Regions from separate parts of the Streptomyces sp. NPDC006624 genome, predicted to be linked through region 1. Evidence: riboswitches for the same ligand, from Rfam matches in the RefSeq annotation. Region 1 holds a riboswitch; the other holds the start of a gene.
What was found. A riboswitch is a leader RNA that binds a small molecule or an ion and turns the genes downstream of it on or off. The one in region 1 is predicted to bind S-adenosylmethionine.
Positions count from the first base shown of each region.

Region 2: linked by a shared signal. The riboswitch ahead of ABZY20_RS01590 (aminotransferase class V-fold PLP-dependent enzyme) and the one ahead of thrC (threonine synthase) in region 1 are both predicted to bind S-adenosylmethionine.

Region 1 is NZ_JBEXOM010000006.1:294,566-303,585, reverse strand. It holds gene ABZY20_RS14330 (extracellular solute-binding protein) at 1-883, shown strand, start outside; gene ABZY20_RS14325 (DUF3263 domain-containing protein) at 919-1,164, shown strand; gene otsB (trehalose-phosphatase) at 1,313-2,146, opposite strand; gene ABZY20_RS14315 (trehalose-6-phosphate synthase) at 2,154-3,542, opposite strand; gene ABZY20_RS14310 (glucosyl-3-phosphoglycerate synthase) at 3,616-4,560, opposite strand; SAM riboswitch class I at 4,716-4,872, shown strand; gene thrC (threonine synthase) at 4,891-6,177, shown strand; gene ABZY20_RS14300 (ubiquitin-like small modifier protein 1) at 6,306-6,581, shown strand; gene ABZY20_RS14295 (cold-shock protein) at 7,028-7,231, shown strand; gene groL (chaperonin GroEL) at 7,563-9,020, shown strand, end outside.
Region 2 is NZ_JBEXOM010000001.1:345,284-354,303, forward strand. It holds gene ABZY20_RS01555 (Ig-like domain-containing protein) at 1-459, shown strand, start outside; gene ABZY20_RS01560 (hypothetical protein) at 530-931, opposite strand; gene ABZY20_RS01565 (heme-copper oxidase subunit III) at 1,076-1,696, shown strand; gene ABZY20_RS01570 (c-type cytochrome) at 1,774-2,586, shown strand; gene ABZY20_RS01575 (Rieske 2Fe-2S domain-containing protein) at 2,583-3,650, shown strand; gene ABZY20_RS01580 (cytochrome bc complex cytochrome b subunit) at 3,647-5,269, shown strand; gene trpD (anthranilate phosphoribosyltransferase) at 5,408-6,472, shown strand; SAM riboswitch class IV at 6,552-6,668, shown strand; gene ABZY20_RS01590 (aminotransferase class V-fold PLP-dependent enzyme) at 6,796-8,163, shown strand; gene ABZY20_RS01595 (glycerate kinase) at 8,118-9,020, opposite strand, start outside.

The sequences.
Region 1 (9,020 bases):
GCAGCTGGCCTCCGCGGGGCAGGTCAAGGGCGTGCAGTACGGGATGCCGTTCGCCTCCTCCACGCGCGTGCTCTTCTACAACAAGGCCCTGTTCGCCGAGGCCGGCATCACCCCGCCCGAGACCTGGGACGACCTCGCCGAGAACGCCGCGGCGCTCAAGGCCGAGGGCGTGAAGTACCCCTACGCGCTGCCCCTCGGCCCGGAGGAGGCGCAGGCCGAGACCCTGCAGTGGATGCTCAGCGGCGGAGGCGGCTACACCGACAGCGTCGACAGCTACGGCATCGACTCCCCCGAGAACGTCGGCACCTTCGCCTGGCTGAAGGACGAGCTGGTCGGCAAGGACCTGACCGGGCCGGTCGCGCCGGGCGAGCTCAACCGGGCCGACGCGTTCGCCGCGTTCGCCGCCGGGCAGGTCGGCATGCTCAACGGACACCCCTCGCTGATGAAGGCGGCCGCCAGGAAGGGCGTGAAGTTCGGGATGGTGCCGACGCCGGGCAAGGACGGCGCCAGCCGCTCCACGCTCGGTGTCGCCGACTGGATGATGGCCTTCCGCGAGCACGGCCACCGCGACCAGATCGGCGACTTCCTCGACTTCGTCTACAGCGAGAAGAACGCGCTGGCCTTCTCCCGCCGGTACGACCTGCTGCCGGTCACCACCTCCGCGTCCGAGACCATGGCCGCCTCCGAGGAGGACCGCGCCCTGCGGCCGTTCCTGGAGGAGCTGCTGTCCTCCGAGCTGTACCCGGTCGGCAAGACCTCCTGGGCCGACGTCAGTGCCCGGATCAAGCAGCAGATCGGCAAGGCCGTCGCCCCCGGCGGCAGCCCCTCGGGCGTGCTGGGCCACCTCCAGACGGCGGCGGCCCGGGCGGAGAGCGCCGAGTAGCCGCGCTGTCGGTGCCAGGCGTTACGGTGCCGGACATGGACGAGCAGGGCGGCGGGGAAGGCCTCGGGCGGCGGGAGCGGGACATCCTGGCGCTCGAGCGCCGCGGCTTCCCCGGGCCGGGCGCGAAGGAACGGGCGATACGCGAGGAGCTGGGCCTGGCCCCCGTGCGCTACTACCAGCTGCTGAACGCCCTGCTGGACGACGCCCGGGCCCTGGCCCACGACCCGGTGACGGTGAACCGCCTGCGGCGGATACGGGAGCGGCGCCGGGCGGAACGCTGAGCGCCGCCGGGGGTGCCCGGGGGCGTGGGCGCGGGTGCGTCGTGGTCGCCCGCGCCCCGCGGCGAAGCCGCATGCCGACCTCGTCCCGCGCCCCTGGGTGTCTGCGCCCGCCGTTCCCGGAACCCCCGGAGACCCGGCCCCGGAACCGCTAGCCCAGCCGGTCCGCCAGGTCCCGCAGGAACCGCACCACGCCCTCCGGGCCGTCCACCACCACGTCCGCCCGCCGCCTCAGCTCGCTCACCTCGTCGCTGCCGCTGCACAGCAGCAGGCCCGGGGTGCCGTGCGCGCGCAGCTCGTCGACGGCGGAGAAGGCGGGCAGGTCGCCCAGGTCGTCGCCGCCGTAGAGGACCGAGCCGGCGCCGATCTCGCGGGCGAAGCCGGTCAGGGCGACGCCCTTGTCCACGCCGGGCGGGCGCAGTTCGAGGACCATGCGGCCGGGCTCGACGATCAGGCCGTGCCGGGCCGCCAGGGCGGTGAGCGGCTCGCGCAGGGCGTCGAAGGCGGCCTGCGGGTCGGGGGCCCGGCGGGTGTGCACGGCCACCGCCCGGCCCTTGTCCTCCACCCAGGTGCCGGTCCCCTCCAGCAGCGCGGGCAGCTCGGCGCGCACGGCCCCGACGCCCGGGTGCGGGTCGGGCGCGCTGACCTTGCCGCTGCGGGCGTCCCAGCGCTCGGCGCCGTAGTGCCCGAGGACGACCAGGTGCTCCAGGCCCGGGACGTCCGCGAACCCGCCGTTGCGCACGGCGACCTCGGCGGGCCGTCCGGTGACCACCGCGACGGCGGCGACCTTCGGCGCGAGCGCGGACAGCGCGCCCAGCGCCTCCGGATGGGCCCGGGCCTGCTCCGGATCGGCCACGATCGGCGCGAGCGTCCCGTCGAAGTCCAGCGCGACGAGGGCCTCGCCGGGCCGGGCGAGAAGCGCGGCGAGACCGTCCCGCCCGGCCTGCGTCACGGGTACGGGCAGCGGCTGCACTGCGTCGCTCATCCGCCGCTCAGCCCCTCAGCGCGTCGAGCTGGTCCAGGAACCACCGGGCCGGCGGCAGGGCCGTCGCCGCGGCCGCCAGGCGCTTGCCGCGGTCGGCGCGCTCCTCCGGGCGCATCGACAGGGCCTCGTGCAGGGCCGCCGCCGTGCCCGTGATGTCGTACGGGTTGACCGTGATCGCGTCCTCGCCGAGCTCCTCGTGCGCCCCGGCCTCCCGCGACAGCACCAGCGCGCAGCCCGCGTCGGAGACCACCGGGACCTCCTTGGCGACCAGGTTCATGCCGTCGCGGATGGGGTTGACGAGCGCCACGTCGGCCAGCCGGTAGGCGGCCAGCGAGCGGGCGAAGTCGTCCTTGACGTGCAGCACGACCGGCGTCCAGCCCGGCGTGCCGTACTCGGCGTTGATCTCGTCCGCGAGCCGCTGCACCTCCGCGGTGTAGTCCCGGTACACCGCGAGGTCCTGCCGCGAGGGGTAGGCGAAGGCGACGTGCACCACGTGCTCGCGCCACTCGGCGTGGGTCTCCAGCAGCCGCCGGTAGGCCAGCAGTCCGCGCACGATGTTCTTCGACAGCTCCGTGCGGTCGACCCGGACGATGGTGCGCCGGCCCTCGCCGATCTCCTCCCGGAGCGCGGCCATCCGCTCCTCGACGTCGCTCTCGTGCGCCCGCCGGCGCAGGAAGTCCGCGTCGGCGCCCAGCCCGTGCACGCCGATCCGCGTGCCGCCCAGCCCGCCCGCGAACCGCTCGGCGCACTCCGTGAACGCGTCCGCCCAGCGCTGCGTGAGGAAGCCCAGCCGGTCCGCGCCGAGCATGCCGCGCAGCACCTGCCCGGCCACGTCGTCCGGCAGCATCCGGAAGTACTCGGGCGGCGCCCAGGGCGTGTGCGAGAAATGACCGATGTGCAGGTCAGGGCGCAGCTCGCGGAGCATGCCCGGCACCAGCGTCAGGTGGTAGTCCTGCACCACGACCGCCGCGCCCTGCGCCGCCTCCTCGGCCAGCGCCTCGGCGAACGCCCGGTTGTACCGCTCGTAGGACGCCCACTGGCGCCGGAACTCCGCGTCGAAGACCGGCTCCAGGGGCGTCTGGTACAGCATGTGGTGGACGAACCACAGCACCGAGTTCGCGATGCCGTTGTAGGCGTCGGCGTGCACGTCGGCCGGGATGTCCAGCATCCGCACGCCGTCCTCGCCGACGCCCCGCCTCACCGCCTCCCGGTCGCCCTCGGACAGCGCCGAGCAGACCCACAGCGCGTCCGCGTCCGAGCCGATCGCGGACAGCCCCGAGACCAGCCCGCCGCCGCCCCGCTTGGCGTCCAGCGAACCGTCCTCACCGACCGTGTAGGAGACCGGACCCCGGTTGGAGGCCACCAGCACCCGTGCAGCACCGTACGTCGAAGCCATAGCCCTCAACCTAGCCCGGCCTGTAAACGCTCAAACGTACGGACCTGCGGCATCCGGCCGAAAACCACCCGGGTCACGCCGCCCGCCGCTCCTGGTACTCGGCGATCTCCACCATCGGCGGACGCTCCTCGGTGTCGACCGAGTACGTCCGCGGTTCGAAGCCGTCGCCGCCCCGCTCGAACTGCGTCAGGGACGGCCGGATCAGATGCCCGCGGGCCAGCCGCAGCTGCGCCGTGCGGTAGATCTCGGCGGCCATCCGGCCCAGCGCCTGCCCGTCCTGGTGCCGGTGCTTGCGCACCCCGATGTCCACCTGGGCGAGGGCGTCAAGGCCCACCAGGTGCAGGGCGTCCACCAGCATCCCCAGCTCGACGCCGTACCCGACGGGGAACGGGAGCTGCTCCAGCAGCGAGCGGCGGGCCGCGTACTCGCCGCCGAGCGGCTGCACGAAGCCGGCCAGCCGCGGCCAGTGCATGTTGAGCAGCGGGCGCGCCATCAGCTCGGTGACCCGGCCGCCCTGCCCGGCGGCGCCCCCGAGCGGGCGGTCGTACATGCCCTTCACCAGGGCCACGTCCGGCTCGGTGAGCAGCGGGCCCACGATCCCGGAGACGAAGTCGGACGAGAAGTCCCGCAGGTCGGCGTCGACGAAGCAGACGATGTCCCCGCGTGTGGCGAGCAGCGAGCGCCACAGCACCTCGCCCTTGCCGGGCACGGCCGGCAGGCGCGGGAGTATCGCGTCCCGGTGCACCACCGTCGCGCCCGCCGCGGCGGCCACCTCGGAGGTGCGGTCGGTCGATCCCGAGTCCACGACGACCAGCTCGTCGACCAGCGGGACCTGCAGCATCAGGTCGTGGCGGATCACGGCGGCGATGTCGCCGACCGTCTCCTCCTCGTTGAGCGCGGGCAGCACCACGCTGACCGTCTGGCCGGTGCGCTGCTTGGCGGCCAGGATCCGGTGGAGCGGGCGCTCGGTCGCGGACCAGGAACGGGTGCCCAGCCAGCGCTCGACTTCTTCCAGCACCGTGGCGGCTCCTTAGCGTTCTCTCGGCGGGACGGACTGTGAGCCATCTCGCGGTTCGGACGACTATCTCAACTGTCCTGGTCGTCGGTTACAGTCTTGAACAACGCGGATGACCATCGCATGTCAGGCGTCAACCGTTGTTAACAACCACATACAGCTCATCCAGAGGGGCAGAGGGATACGGCCCGATGAAGCCCCGGCAACCCTCCAGCCGGTTCTCGTAGGTCACTGGCGACCACCTCCGCGAGGCTCCCGGCTAGGGAAGGTGCCAAATCCGTCTCACGGCGAGATGCGTCGTGAGGAAGATGAGGAGAAAGGGCCTCGCCTCACATGGCTGTGCAGACTGTTGCAAGCACCACGAACTCCACCGTAGACCTCGGCCCGGCCGCCGCCCTGAGCTGCCGCGAGTGCGGTCACCGCGTGCCCCTCGGCCCGGTCTTCGCCTGCGAGGAGTGTTTCGGCCCGCTGGAGATCGCCTACGACTTCTCGGCCTACGACGCCGAGGAGCTGCGGAAGAAGATCGAGGCGGGCCCCGCGAACATCTGGCGCTACGCCCCGCTGCTGCCGGTCCCGGCCGACGTGGCGGACAAGCCGAACATCAACCCGGGCTGGACCAAGCTCGTCCAGGCCGACAACCTCGCGCGCGAGCTGGGCGTCGACGCCGGGAAGCTCTTCGTCAAGGACGACTCCGGCAACCCGACGCACTCCTTCAAGGACCGCGTCGTCGCACAGGCCCTGGAGGCGGCGCGCGCCTTCGGCTTCACCACCCTCTCCTGCTCCTCCACCGGCAACCTCGCCGGCGCGGTGGGCGCCGCGGCGGCCCGGGCCGGTTTCCGCTCGTGCGTGTTCATCCCGCACGACCTGGAGCAGGGCAAGGTCGTCATGGCCGCGGTCTACGGCGGCGAGCTCGTCGGCATCGAGGGCAACTACGACGACGTGAACCGCTTCTGCTCCGAGCTGATCGGCGACCCGGCCGGCGAGGGCTGGGGCTTCGTCAACGTCAACCTGCGGCCGTACTACGCGGAGGGCTCCAAGACGCTGGCGTACGAGATCTGCGAGCAGCTCGGCTGGCGGCTGCCCGACCAGCTCGTGGTGCCGATCGCCTCCGGCTCCCAGCTCACGAAGATCGACAAGGGCCTGCAGGAGCTGATCAAGCTCGGCCTGGTCGAGGACAAGCCGTACAAGATCTTCGGCGCGCAGGCCGAGGGCTGCTCGCCGGTGTCCACGGCGTTCAAGGCCGGTCACGACGTCGTGCGCCCCCAGAAGCCGGACACCATCGCCAAGTCCCTGGCGATCGGCAACCCGGCGGACGGGCCGTACGTGCTCGACATCGCGCGGCGCACGGGCGGTGCGGTGGAGGACGTGACGGACGAGCAGGTCGTCGACGCGATCAAGGTCCTCGCCCGGACCGAGGGGATCTTCGCGGAGACCGCCGGTGGCGTGACGGTGGGCGTGACGAGGAAGCTCATCGACGACGGAGTGCTGGATCCGTCGAAGACGACCGTGGTGCTGAACACCGGGGACGGTCTGAAGACGCTGGACGCGGTGGCCGGGACCGGTCTCACCGCGACCATTCGGCCCAGCCTGGAGTCGTTCCGGGACGCCGGACTCGTCTGATTCGTTGTTCGCTGCGGGCCGGTCGGGGCTGGTCGCGCCCACGCGCCGGAGCCGCATGTCGACACAGCCCCCGCGCCCCTGAGGGCGCGCCCCAGCCGTTGCTCAAGAAGAACCGGAGGACATGTCCGATGAGCGTCACCGTTCGCATCCCCACCATCCTGCGCACCTACACCGGCGGGCAGGCCGAGGTCGCCGCCGACGGGGCGACCCTGGGCGAGGTCATCGCCGACCTGGAGAAGAACCACACCGGGATCGCCGCCCGGGTGCTGGACGACCAGGGGAAGCTGCGCCGGTTCGTCAACGTCTACGTGAACGACGACGACGTGCGCTTCGAGCAGGGGCTGGAGACGGCCACGCCGGACGGCGCCGGAGTGTCGATCATCCCGGCCGTCGCCGGCGGCTGAACCGGCCGGCCGGGCTGATTGTTACCTTCAGTAACTCCGGTCACCGAGAGTGCATCGAATTGCCCCCTCCGTGAGAGAAGCGGAGGGGGCAATTCTGCGTGATTGAGCGCGGTAGAGTTGGGGAACACGGTCCTGATCCATTGATCGGAACCCTGAATTCCTGCCGCCTGCCCGACAAGATGTAGCCAAAGTGTGCGCGTCTTTCGCGGCTTTTGTTCCCTTTGTGTGGCCCGACTTGACCCGAATTCAGGCGAATTCTCCCCACATTCCGGACCCCTCACGTCCAGAATTCTCGTCCGATTGACCTGTTGCAGACGGCAGTTGGACAGATACATTCAGCCGCGGTCGACGCGTTCCGGCGCACGCCCCCAACCGTGGGGGGTGAGGTCTGACCCGGATCCGCGAAGTGTGGATCTGTGCAAGGGCCAGTAATAGGGGAGTTAGGCATGGCTCAGGGCACCGTCAAGTGGTTCAACGCGGAGAAGGGGTACGGCTTCATCGCGGTCGACGGTGGTGCGGATGTTTTCGTCCACTACAGCGCGATCCAGATGGACGGCTACCGCACCCTGGAAGAGGGCCAGCGGGTCGAGTTCGAAATCTCGCAGGGCCAGAAGGGCCCGCAGGCCGACATGGTTCGCGTCACTGCCTGAACGCGCACCACGACCAACGCACCAGCGACCGGTCTTCTCTGAAGGGCCCGCACCCCCCGGGGTGCGGGCCCTTCGGCCTGTTCGAAGGAGGTTCCGGGGGGTGTTCGCGGGTGGCTGACGCCCCGCCCGATCCCCGGGAGGCGCTTGCACTCGCCATGCCCGAGTGCTAATCATTGCGTTAGCACTCTGAAGGTGAGAGTGACAACGTAAGGACCGGGTCGGTGAGGCCACGGGCCGGGTGGGGCAAGGAACCACCGGGTCGGGGGCCGTCCGTCGCGGGCGCGGGCGCGGTCCGAAGTAATCACCCCCAGTCCTGGAGGGACCACTTCACATGGCCAAGATCATCGCGTTCGACGAGGAGGCGCGGCGCGGCCTCGAGCGCGGCATGAACCAGCTCGCGGACGCCGTCAAGGTGACGCTCGGCCCCAAGGGCCGCAACGTCGTCCTCGAGAAGAAGTGGGGCGCGCCCACGATCACCAACGACGGCGTGTCCATCGCCAAGGAGATCGAGCTCGAGGACCCGTACGAGAAGATCGGCGCCGAGCTGGTCAAGGAAGTCGCCAAGAAGACGGACGACGTCGCCGGTGACGGTACGACCACCGCGACCGTCCTCGCCCAGGCCCTGGTGCGCGAGGGTCTGCGCAACGTCGCCGCCGGCGCCAACCCGATGGCCCTCAAGCGCGGTATCGAGCGCGCCGTCGAGGCCGTCTCCGCCGCCCTGCTGGAGCAGGCGAAGGACGTCGAGACCAAGGAGCAGATCGCCTCCACGGCCTCCATCTCCGCCGCCGACACCCAGATCGGCGAGCTCATCGCCGAGGCCATGGACAAGGTCGGCAAGGAAGGCGTCATCACCGTCGAGGAGTCCCAGACCTTCGGTCTGGAGCTGGAGCTCACCGAGGGTATGCGCTTCGACAAGGGCTACATCTCGGCGTACTTCGCCACCGACATGGAGCGTATGGAGGCCGTCCTCGACGACCCGTACATCCTGATCGCGAACTCCAAGATCTCGAACGTCAAGGACCTGCTCCCGCTCCTGGAGAAGGTCATGCAGTCGGGCAAGCCGCTGCTGATCATCGCCGAGGACGTCGAGGGCGAGGCCCTGTCGACCCTGGTCGTCAACAAGATCCGCGGCACCTTCAAGTCGGTCGCCGTCAAGGCCCCGGGCTTCGGTGACCGCCGCAAGGCGATGCTGCAGGACATCGGCATCCTCACCGGCGGCGAGGTGATCTCCGAGGAGGTCGGCCTCAAGCTGGAGAACGCCACGCTGGACCTGCTGGGCCGCGCCCGCAAGGTCGTCATCACCAAGGACGAGACCACGATCGTCGACGGTGCCGGCTCCGCCGACCAGGTCCAGGGCCGGGTCAACCAGATCCGCGCCGAGATCGAGAACAGCGACTCGGACTACGACCGCGAGAAGCTGCAGGAGCGCCTGGCGAAGCTCGCCGGCGGCGTCGCGGTCATCAAGGCCGGTGCCGCCACCGAGGTGGAGCTCAAGGAGCGCAAGCACCGCATCGAGGACGCCGTGCGCAACGCCAAGGCGGCCGTCGAGGAGGGCATCGTCGCCGGTGGTGGCGTGGCCCTGCTGCAGGCCTCCCAGGTCTTCGAGAAGCTGGAGCTCGAGGGTGACGAGGCGACCGGCGCCAACGCCGTGAAGCTCGCGCTGGAGGCCCCGCTGAAGCAGATCGCCGTCAACGGTGGTCTCGAGGGCGGCGTCGTCGTGGAGAAGGTCCGCAACCTCCAGGTCGGCCACGGCCTGAACGCCGCGACCGGTGAGTACGTCGACATGATC
Region 2 (9,020 bases), on a different contig from region 1:
CGGGAGATCCCCGTCACCACCGGCATGCCCGGCTACGACACCCGCAACGGCGTCAAGGTCGTCCTCGCCAAGGAGGGCACCGTCCGCATGACCAGCGCCAGCATCGGCGCCTCGGACTTCTACGACCTGATCGTGCACCACTCCGTGCGCGTCACCAACAGCGGCGAGTACGTGCACGCCGCCCCCTGGTCCGTCGGCTCCCAGGGCTCCGCCAACGTCAGCCACGGCTGCATCGGCATGAGCACCGAGAACGCCGCCTGGTTCTACGAGAACATCCGCGAGGGCGACATCGTCAAGGTCGAGAACTCCGGCGGGGACACCATGCCCCCCTTCGGCAACGGCTTCGGCGACTGGAACCTCGACTGGGCGAAGTGGCGCACGGGCAGCGCCCTGCTGGGCGGCACCCCGGAGGGCCCCACCCAGGCGGACCGGGCCCGTCTACGGCCGCAAGGCGTCTGACCACCAGGGGCGGGGGCGCGGACGAGTCCCACGCCCCCGCGGGCGCCGCACCACCGGCGGCGCCGGGCTCTCAGGCGTTCAGGGCCGCCTTCTCCCGCAGCAGGGAAGCCAGGGCCGCCGCGAACTCCACCGGCTCCACCGGCAGCGTCACCGCCGCCTCCGCACGGCTCCAGGTCGCCAGCCACGCGTCCTGCGGCCGGCCGATCAGCAGCAGCACGGGCGGGCAGTCGAACACCTCGTCCTTGATCTGCCGGCACAGGCCCATGCCCCCCATGGGCACCGCCTCGCCGTCCAGGACGCAGACGTCGACACCGCCCCGGTCCAGCTCCTTGATCACCGCCGCCGGGGTCGCGCACTCCAGGAACTCCACCACAGGGACGTCCGGGGCCGGCCGTCGGCCGGTCGCGAGCCGTACCTGCTCGCGGGTGTTGGAGTCGTCGCTGTAGACCAGCACCGTGGCGGTCGGCTGCATTGTTCCTCCGTGACGTCAGCGTCGTAAGGACAGGCCTGTGGGGCGGATGCTACTCCCTGGAACACCACGTCAACACCGGTACGACCGGCTTCAACACTCCGAACGGCACCCCCCGGAGTGAGGGCGGGATAAGCGACCGACATAATGTCGGTCGTGGCGACAGCAACGACAGTAGAAACCGGGCACGCGCACCCGTCGGTCAACAGGCCGAACCTCACCAGCGTCGGAACCATCATCTGGCTGAGTTCCGAGCTGATGTTCTTCGCGGCCCTCTTCGCGATGTACTTCACCCTGCGATCGGTGACCGGGCCTGACTTCTGGCACGAGAAGGCCGACGCCCTGAACTTCCCGTTCTCGGCGACGAACACCACGATCCTGGTGCTCTCCTCCCTCACCTGCCAGCTCGGCGTCTTCGCCGCCGAGCGCGGTGACGTGAAGAAGCTCCGGATGTGGTTCATCGTCACCTTCATCATGGGTGCGATCTTCATCGGCGGTCAGGTCTTCGAGTACACCGAGCTGGTCAAGCACGAGGGCCTGTCGCTCTCGTCCGACCCGTACGGCTCGGTCTTCTACCTGACCACCGGCTTCCACGGCCTGCACGTGACAGGCGGTCTCATCGCCTTCCTGCTGGTCCTGGGCCGGACCTACGCGGCCCGGAGGTTCACCCACGAGCAGGCGACGGCCGCGATCGTCGTGTCCTACTACTGGCACTTCGTCGATGTCGTCTGGATCGGCCTCTTCGCCACGATCTACATGATCAAGTAGCAGGGCCCGCATCCACGCGCCCTCCGGGGCGCATCCCAGAAGCATCGACGCAGAAGATCCTGACACCGGGGTAATCCGTGAAAAAGCTCTCCGCACGACGACGCCACCCGATGGCGGCACTCGTCGTCCTAATCCTCGCGCTGGTCTTCAGCGGGGGGCTGTACGCCGTGTTCGCACCCACGAGCAAGGCCGAGGCCGACACAACCGCCCAGTCCCTCGCCATCGAGGAGGGCAAGAAGCTCTACTCGGTCGGCTGCGCCAGTTGCCACGGCACCGGCGGTCAGGGCACCTCCGACGGGCCGAGCCTGGTGGGTGTGGGCGCCGCGGCCGTCGACTTCCAGGTGGGCACGGGCCGGATGCCGGCCGCCACCTCGCAGAGCCCGCAGGTCCCGAAGAAGAAGAACATCTACTCGCAGGCCGAGATCGACCAGCTCGCGGCGTACATCGCCTCGCTGGGCGCCGGTCCGTCCGTTCCGACGGAGGAGCAGTACAGCCCCGAGGGGGCCGACATCGCCAAGGGCGGTGAGCTGTTCCGCACCAACTGCGCGCAGTGCCACAACTTCACGGGCAAGGGCGGCGCGCTGACGCACGGCAAGTACGCGCCGTCGCTCGAGGGCGTCTCCCAGAAGCACATCTACGAGGCCATGCAGACCGGCCCGCAGAACATGCCGTCCTTCCCCGACACCACGCTGTCGGAGAAGAACAAGAAGGACATCATCGCGTACCTCGACGCGGTCAACAGCGAGAAGACCGAGAGCCCCGGCGGCCTCGAGCTGGGCGGTCTCGGGCCGGTCAGCGAGGGTCTGTTCGGCTGGATCTTCGGTCTCGGCGGGCTGATCGCCGTCGCCGTGTGGGTCGCCGCCCGGACCGCAAAGGCCAAGAAGTCATGAGTAGCCAAGACATTCCAGAAGAGAACCTGCCCGCCGCGCAGTCCGCAGGACACGACGAGCACGGCGTGGTGAGCGTCGCGGACGAGAAGCACCCGTTCGCCGACCCGGGCCTGCCGCCCCACGAGCACCGGATCCAGGACGTCGACGAGCGGGCCGCCAAGCGGTCCGAGCGCACCGTCGCCCTGCTGTTCACGGTGTCGATGCTGGCCACCGTCGCCTTCATCGCCGCGTTCGTGGCGATCCCGGTCGACAAGGCGGTCTACATCTTCCCGCTGGGCCGCATCAGCGCGCTGAACTTCGCGCTGGGCCTGACGCTCGGCATCGCGCTGTTCTGCATCGGCGCGGGCGCCGTCCACTGGGCGCGCACCCTGATGTCCGACGTGGAGATCGCCGACGAGCGCCACCCGATCGAGGCGGAGCCCGAGGTCCGCGAGAAGGTCTTCGCCGACTTCAAGCAGGGCGCCAAGGAGTCGGCGCTCGGCCGCCGCAAGCTGATCCGCAACACCATGCTCGGCGCGCTGACGCTGGTGCCGCTCTCCGGGATCGTGCTGCTGCGCGACCTCGGCCCGCTGCCCGGCACCAAGCTCCGCCACACGCTGTGGTCCAAGGGCAAGCTGCTCGTCAACATGAACACCAACGAGCCGCTGCGTCCCTCCGACGTCGCGGTCGGTTCGCTGACCTTCGCCAAGCCCGAGGGCCTGGAGGAGCACGACCACGGCTTCCAGAACGAGATCGCCAAGGCCGCCCTGATGATCGTCCGGATCCAGCCGGAGGACATCAAGGACAAGCGCGAACTCGAGTGGTCGCACGAAGGCATCGTCGCGTACTCGAAGATCTGCACCCACGTCGGCTGCCCGATCTCCCTGTACGAGCAGCAGACGCACCACGTGCTCTGCCCCTGCCACCAGTCCACCTTCGACCTGTCCGACGGTGCCCGAGTGATCTTCGGTCCCGCCGGTCACGCCCTGCCGCAGCTGCGCATCGGCGTGAACGACGAGGGCTACCTCGAGGCGCTCGGCGACTTCGAAGAGCCCGTCGGTCCTGCCTTCTGGGAGCGCGGATGAGTAACAAGGACGACCGCCGTAAGGCGCCCGCCGGAGAGCGGGTCGCCGACTGGGCCGACGGCCGCCTGGGGATCTACTCCCTGGCCAAGGCCAACATGCGCAAGATCTTCCCGGACCACTGGTCCTTCATGCTCGGTGAGATCTGCCTCTACAGCTTCATCATCATCATCCTCACGGGTGTGTACCTGACGCTGTTCTTCCACCCGTCGATGAACGAGGTGGAGTACCACGGCAGCTACGTCCCGATGCAGGGGCAGCTGATGTCGGAGGCGTTCGCCTCCACGCTGGACATCAGCTTCGACGTCCGCGGCGGTCTGCTCATCCGGCAGATCCACCACTGGGCGGCGATCATCTTCCTCGCCGGCATGTTCGTGCACATGATGCGCGTCTTCTTCACCGGCGCGTTCCGCAAGCCGCGCGAGATCAACTGGCTGTTCGGCTTCCTGCTGTTCGTCCTGGGCATGTTCACCGGCTTCACCGGCTACTCGCTCCCGGACGACCTGCTCTCCGGCACCGGTGTCCGCTTCACGCAGGGCGCGATCCTGTCCGTGCCGATCGTCGGCACGTACATCTCGATGTTCCTGTTCGGCGGGGAGTTCCCGGGCACCGACTTCATCGCCCGGTTCTACTCGATCCACATCCTGCTGCTGCCGGGCATCATGCTCGGGCTCGTGGTCGGCCACCTGATCCTGGTCTTCTACCACAAGCACACGCAGTTCGCGGGTCCGGGACGGACCAACAAGAACGTCGTCGGCATGCCGTTGCTGCCGGTCTACATGGCCAAGGCCGGAGGCTTCTTCTTCCTGGTCTTCGGTTTCATCGCGGCCCTCTCCGGCATCGCCACGATCAACCCCATCTGGAACCTCGGCCCCTACCGGGCCGACCAGGTGTCGACCGGTGCCCAGCCCGACTGGTACATGGGCTTCGCCGAGGGTCTCATCCGGGCCATGCCGGGCTGGGAGATCAACTTCTGGGGTCACACGCTCGTCCTGGGTGTGTTCATCCCGCTGGTGCTCTTCGGCGTCTTCCTCGCGATCATCGCCCTGTACCCGTTCATCGAGTCGTGGATCACGGGGGACAAGCGCGAGCACCACATCCTGGACCGGCCGCGCAACGCCCCGACGCGCACCGGCATCGGTGTGGCGTGGATCACCGCCTACATCATCATGCTGATCGGCGGTGGCAACGACATCGTCGCCACCCACTTCCACCTGTCGATCAACGCGGTCACCTGGTTCGTCCGGATCGGGTTCTTCCTCGGGCCGGTCATCGCGTTCATCGTCACCAAGCGGATCTGCCTCGGCCTGCAGCGCCGGGACAAGGAGAAGGTGCTGCACGGCCGCGAGTCGGGCATCATCAAGCGCCTGCCGCACGGTGAGTTCATCGAGGTGCACGAGCCGCTCAGCCAGGAGCAGATGTACACGCTCACGGCGCACGAGCAGTACGAGCCGGTCGAGCTCGGCCCGACGGTCGACGAGAACGGTGTCGAGCGCAAGCTGAAGGGCTCCGAGAAGCTGCGCGCCAAGCTCAGCGACGCCTACTACGGCGAGGGTGCCCAGATCCCGAAGCCGACCGTCGAGGAGTACCGGGAGATCACGAGCGGCCACGGCCACCACTGATCACTGCTTCGCCACGCCACACGAAGGGCCCCGTCCGGTGTTCGGACGGGGCCCTTCGCCATGCCCTGCGGCTGGATAGGGTGGACCTCGTTGAGACTCTCGTCCCGTAGTGCGGGACGCCTGATCCTGGAGCGGCTTATGAGCGCTGTGACCCCCGCTGGAGGCGACACCGCGGCGGGCCGCTCCTGGCCCCTGCTGTTGAACGGCCTGCTGGAGGGCCGGGACCTCACCGCGGACGACACCGCCTGGGCGATGGACCTGATCATGCGGGGCGAGGCGACGGACGCGCAGATCGCCGGGTTCGTGGTGGCGCTGCGCGCCAAGGGCGAGACCGTCGAGGAGATCGCCGGATTCGTCCGGGCGATGTACGCGCACGCCAACGTGATCGAGGTCCCCGGCCCGGCCGTCGACATCGTCGGCACGGGCGGTGACGGCGCGAAGACGGTCAACATCTCCACGATGTCGGCGATCGTCGTCGCCGGCACGGGCGCCAAGGTCGTCAAGCACGGCAACCGCGCGGCGTCCTCGGCGTCCGGGGCGTCGGACGTCCTGGAGAAGCTCGGCGTCAACCTGGAACTGCCCACCCACCGGGTGGCCGCGGTGGCCGAGGAGGCCGGGATCACCTTCTGCTTCGCGGCGAAGTTCCACCCGTCCATGCGGTACGCGGGCGCGGCGCGCGGCCAGTTGGGCATCCGGACGATCTTCAACGTGCTGGGGCCGCTGACCAACCCCGCGAAGGTCCGCGCCCAGGCCGTCGGTGTGGCGGACCCGCGCATGGCGCCGATCGTCGCCGGCGTCTTCGCCGAGCGCGGCCACTCCTCCCTGGTCTTCCGGGGCGACGACGGCCTGGACGAGCTGACCACCACCGCCACCTCCCGGGTCTGGACCGTCCGCGACGGCAAGGTCACCGAGGAGGCCTTCGACCCGCGCGAGGTGGGCCTCGAACTGGTCCCGGTGGAGGCCCTGCGCGGTGCGGACGCCTCCTACAACGCGGAGGTCGCCCGGCGGCTGCTGGACGGCGAGACCGGCCCGGTGCGCGACGCCGTCCTGCTGAACTCGGCGGCTGCCCTGGTCGCGCTGGAGCCGGGCGCGGCACCGCTCGCCGAGCAGATCGGCGCCGGGATGGCGAAGGCGGCCGAGTCGATCGACTCCGGTGCCGCCAAGCGGGTGCTGGAGCGCTGGGTGGCCGCCAGCAACGCGTGACGGGCGACGGGTGAGGTGCGTCCCGCGATCCGGATCCGGGTTGCGGGGCGCCGATCACTTCACGTACGTTCCTGTACCAGGTCATGAGTGACAGTCATGAGGCCCCGGCCGACTGTCCGGCAACCCTCCGTCCGTGGCGGGGTGCCCCGGGTGAGGACCAGGCCGTGGTCAGCAAGGTCCACGGCAAGCGCGGACCCCTCGCGGAACCAGGGGTCCTGGTCGTCGAGGAGTCTCCCGTGAGCAAGCGAATGCGCTAGGGCCGCAGAGCCCCGCCTCCGCACCCCCTTGTTCTCTTCACCCCCTGGTCTCACGGGAGTTCAGCCATGTCCGTCTCCACCGCTGCCACCGTCCAGTCCGTTTGTGCCCCGCTGCCCGTTCTGGGACGGGACGTCACCGTGCCGCTCGTCACGGGCGGTGAGGTCACCTACGCCGCACTCGACTACGCGGCCAGCGCTCCGGCGCTCCAGCGGGTCTGGGACGACGTCGCCGCCTACGCGCCCTACTACGGCAGCGTCCACCGCGGCGCCGGGTACCTGTCGCAGCTCTCCACCGACCTGTTCGAGAACGCCCGCCGGACCGTCGCCGACTTCCTGGACTGCCGGGACGGCGACCAGGTGGTGTTCACCAGGTCCACCACCGACTCGCTCAACCTCCTCGCCTCCGCCCTCCCGGCCGACTGCCAGGTCTTCGTCTTCGAGACCGAGCACCACGCCTCCCTGCTGCCCTGGCGCTCCGCCCGCGTCACCTGCCTGGACGCTCCGCGCAGCCCCCGCCAGGCGGTCGAGACCCTGGAGCGGGCCCTCGCCGGGCGGGAGCCGCACGGTCCGGCCCTGGTCTGCGTCACCGGCGCCTCGAACGTCACCGGCGAGCTGTGGCCCGTACGGGAACTCGCGGCCGCCGCGCACGCGCACGGCGCGCGGATCGTGCTGGACGCCGCCCAGCTGGCCCCGCACCACCCGGTGTCCGTGAAGGACCTCGACGTCGACTGGGTCGCCTTCTCCGGGCACAAGCTGTACGCGCCCTTCGGCTCCGGCGTGCTGGCCGGGCGGGCCGACTGGCTGCGGGAGGCCGAGCCGTACCTCGCGGGCGGCGGTGCCAGCCGCACGGTCAGCCGGCGCGCGGACGGGGGAGTGGACGTGGCGTGGCACGACGGCGCGGCCCGCCATGAGGCCGGGTCGCCCAACGTCATCGGCGCCTACGCCGTCGCCTCGGCCTGCAAGGCGCTGACCGAGGCCGGTTTCGACACCCTCGTCGCCCGCGAGCGGCACCTGCTCCGCACGGTGCGCGAGGGCCTCGCCGACGTGCCCGAGGTGCGGTTCCTGTCGCTGTTCGGGGACGACGCGCCACGGGTCGGGGTGCTCTCCTTCGTCGTCGAGGGCTGGAACAGCTCGCACTTCGCCGCCGCCCTGTCCGCCGAGTACGGCATCGGGGTGCGCGACGGGCTGTTCTGCGCCCATCCGCTGGTGCGCACGCTGCTCGGCAGCGACCCGCGGACGCAGGGCGCGTGCGGGTCGCCCGAGGCCGCGCCGGGGGAGAAGTCGCTCAACGCCATCCGGGTCAGCTTCGGCGCGGGCACCCCGGACGAGCACGTGGAGCGGTTCGTGCGGGCCGTCAGGGAGCTGGTGGGCAACGGGGCGCGGTGGACCTACCGCACCGTGGACGGGCGCTGCGTGCCGGACACCTCCGCCTGAGCCGCCGCGGCCGCGACCGGCAGGCGGGTGCCCAGGACGATCATCCGCAGGGCGCGTTCGGTGGCGTCGGTGAGCAGCTCGCGCGCCCGGAGCAGGGCCTCGGCCAGGTCCATCGGGGCGGGCAGGATGCCGTGGCAGGCGTCGACCCCCGGCACCTGGTGGGCGCCCTCGCCGAGCGTGCCGGCCAGGGCCAGGACCGGACGGCCGTGCAGCTTGGCCCGGCGGGCCACCTCGGCCGGGACCTTGCCGTGCGGCGTCTGGTGGTCCAGGGCGCCCTCGGCGGTGACGACCAGGTCGGCGCGGGCCAGCCGGGCGTCCAGGTCGAGGTGGCCGAGCAGCACGTCGAAGCGGGGCAGGAGCCGGGCGCCGAGGGCGGCGAGACCGGCTCCCAGGCCGCCGGAGGCGCCCGTGCCGGGGGCCGAGCGGAGATCGGTGCCGGGCACGGCGGCGTCGCGGGTGAGGACGGACGCCCAGTGCTCCAGGGCCGCCGACAGCTCCTCCACCTGAGTGGGCGTGGCACCCTTCTGCGGCCCGAAGACCCGGGCCACACCGCGCTCGCCGCACAGCACGTTGAACGGGTTGCAGGCGACCAGCAGTTCGGTGCCCCGCAGCCGGGGGTCGAGGCCGGTGGGGTCGACGCGGTGCAGCCGGGTCAGCTCCCGGCCGCCGCGGGCCAGTTCCCGGCCGTCCTCGTCCAGCAGCCGGGCCCCCAGCGCCTGCAGGGCGCCCGCGCCCCCGTCCGACGTGCCCGAGTCGCCGCAGCCGACGAGGATCCGCCGTACGCCCCTGTCGAGGGCGGCGCGGATCAGCTCGCCGACGCCGTACGTCGTCGTGGCGCCCGGGTCGCGCAGGCCGTG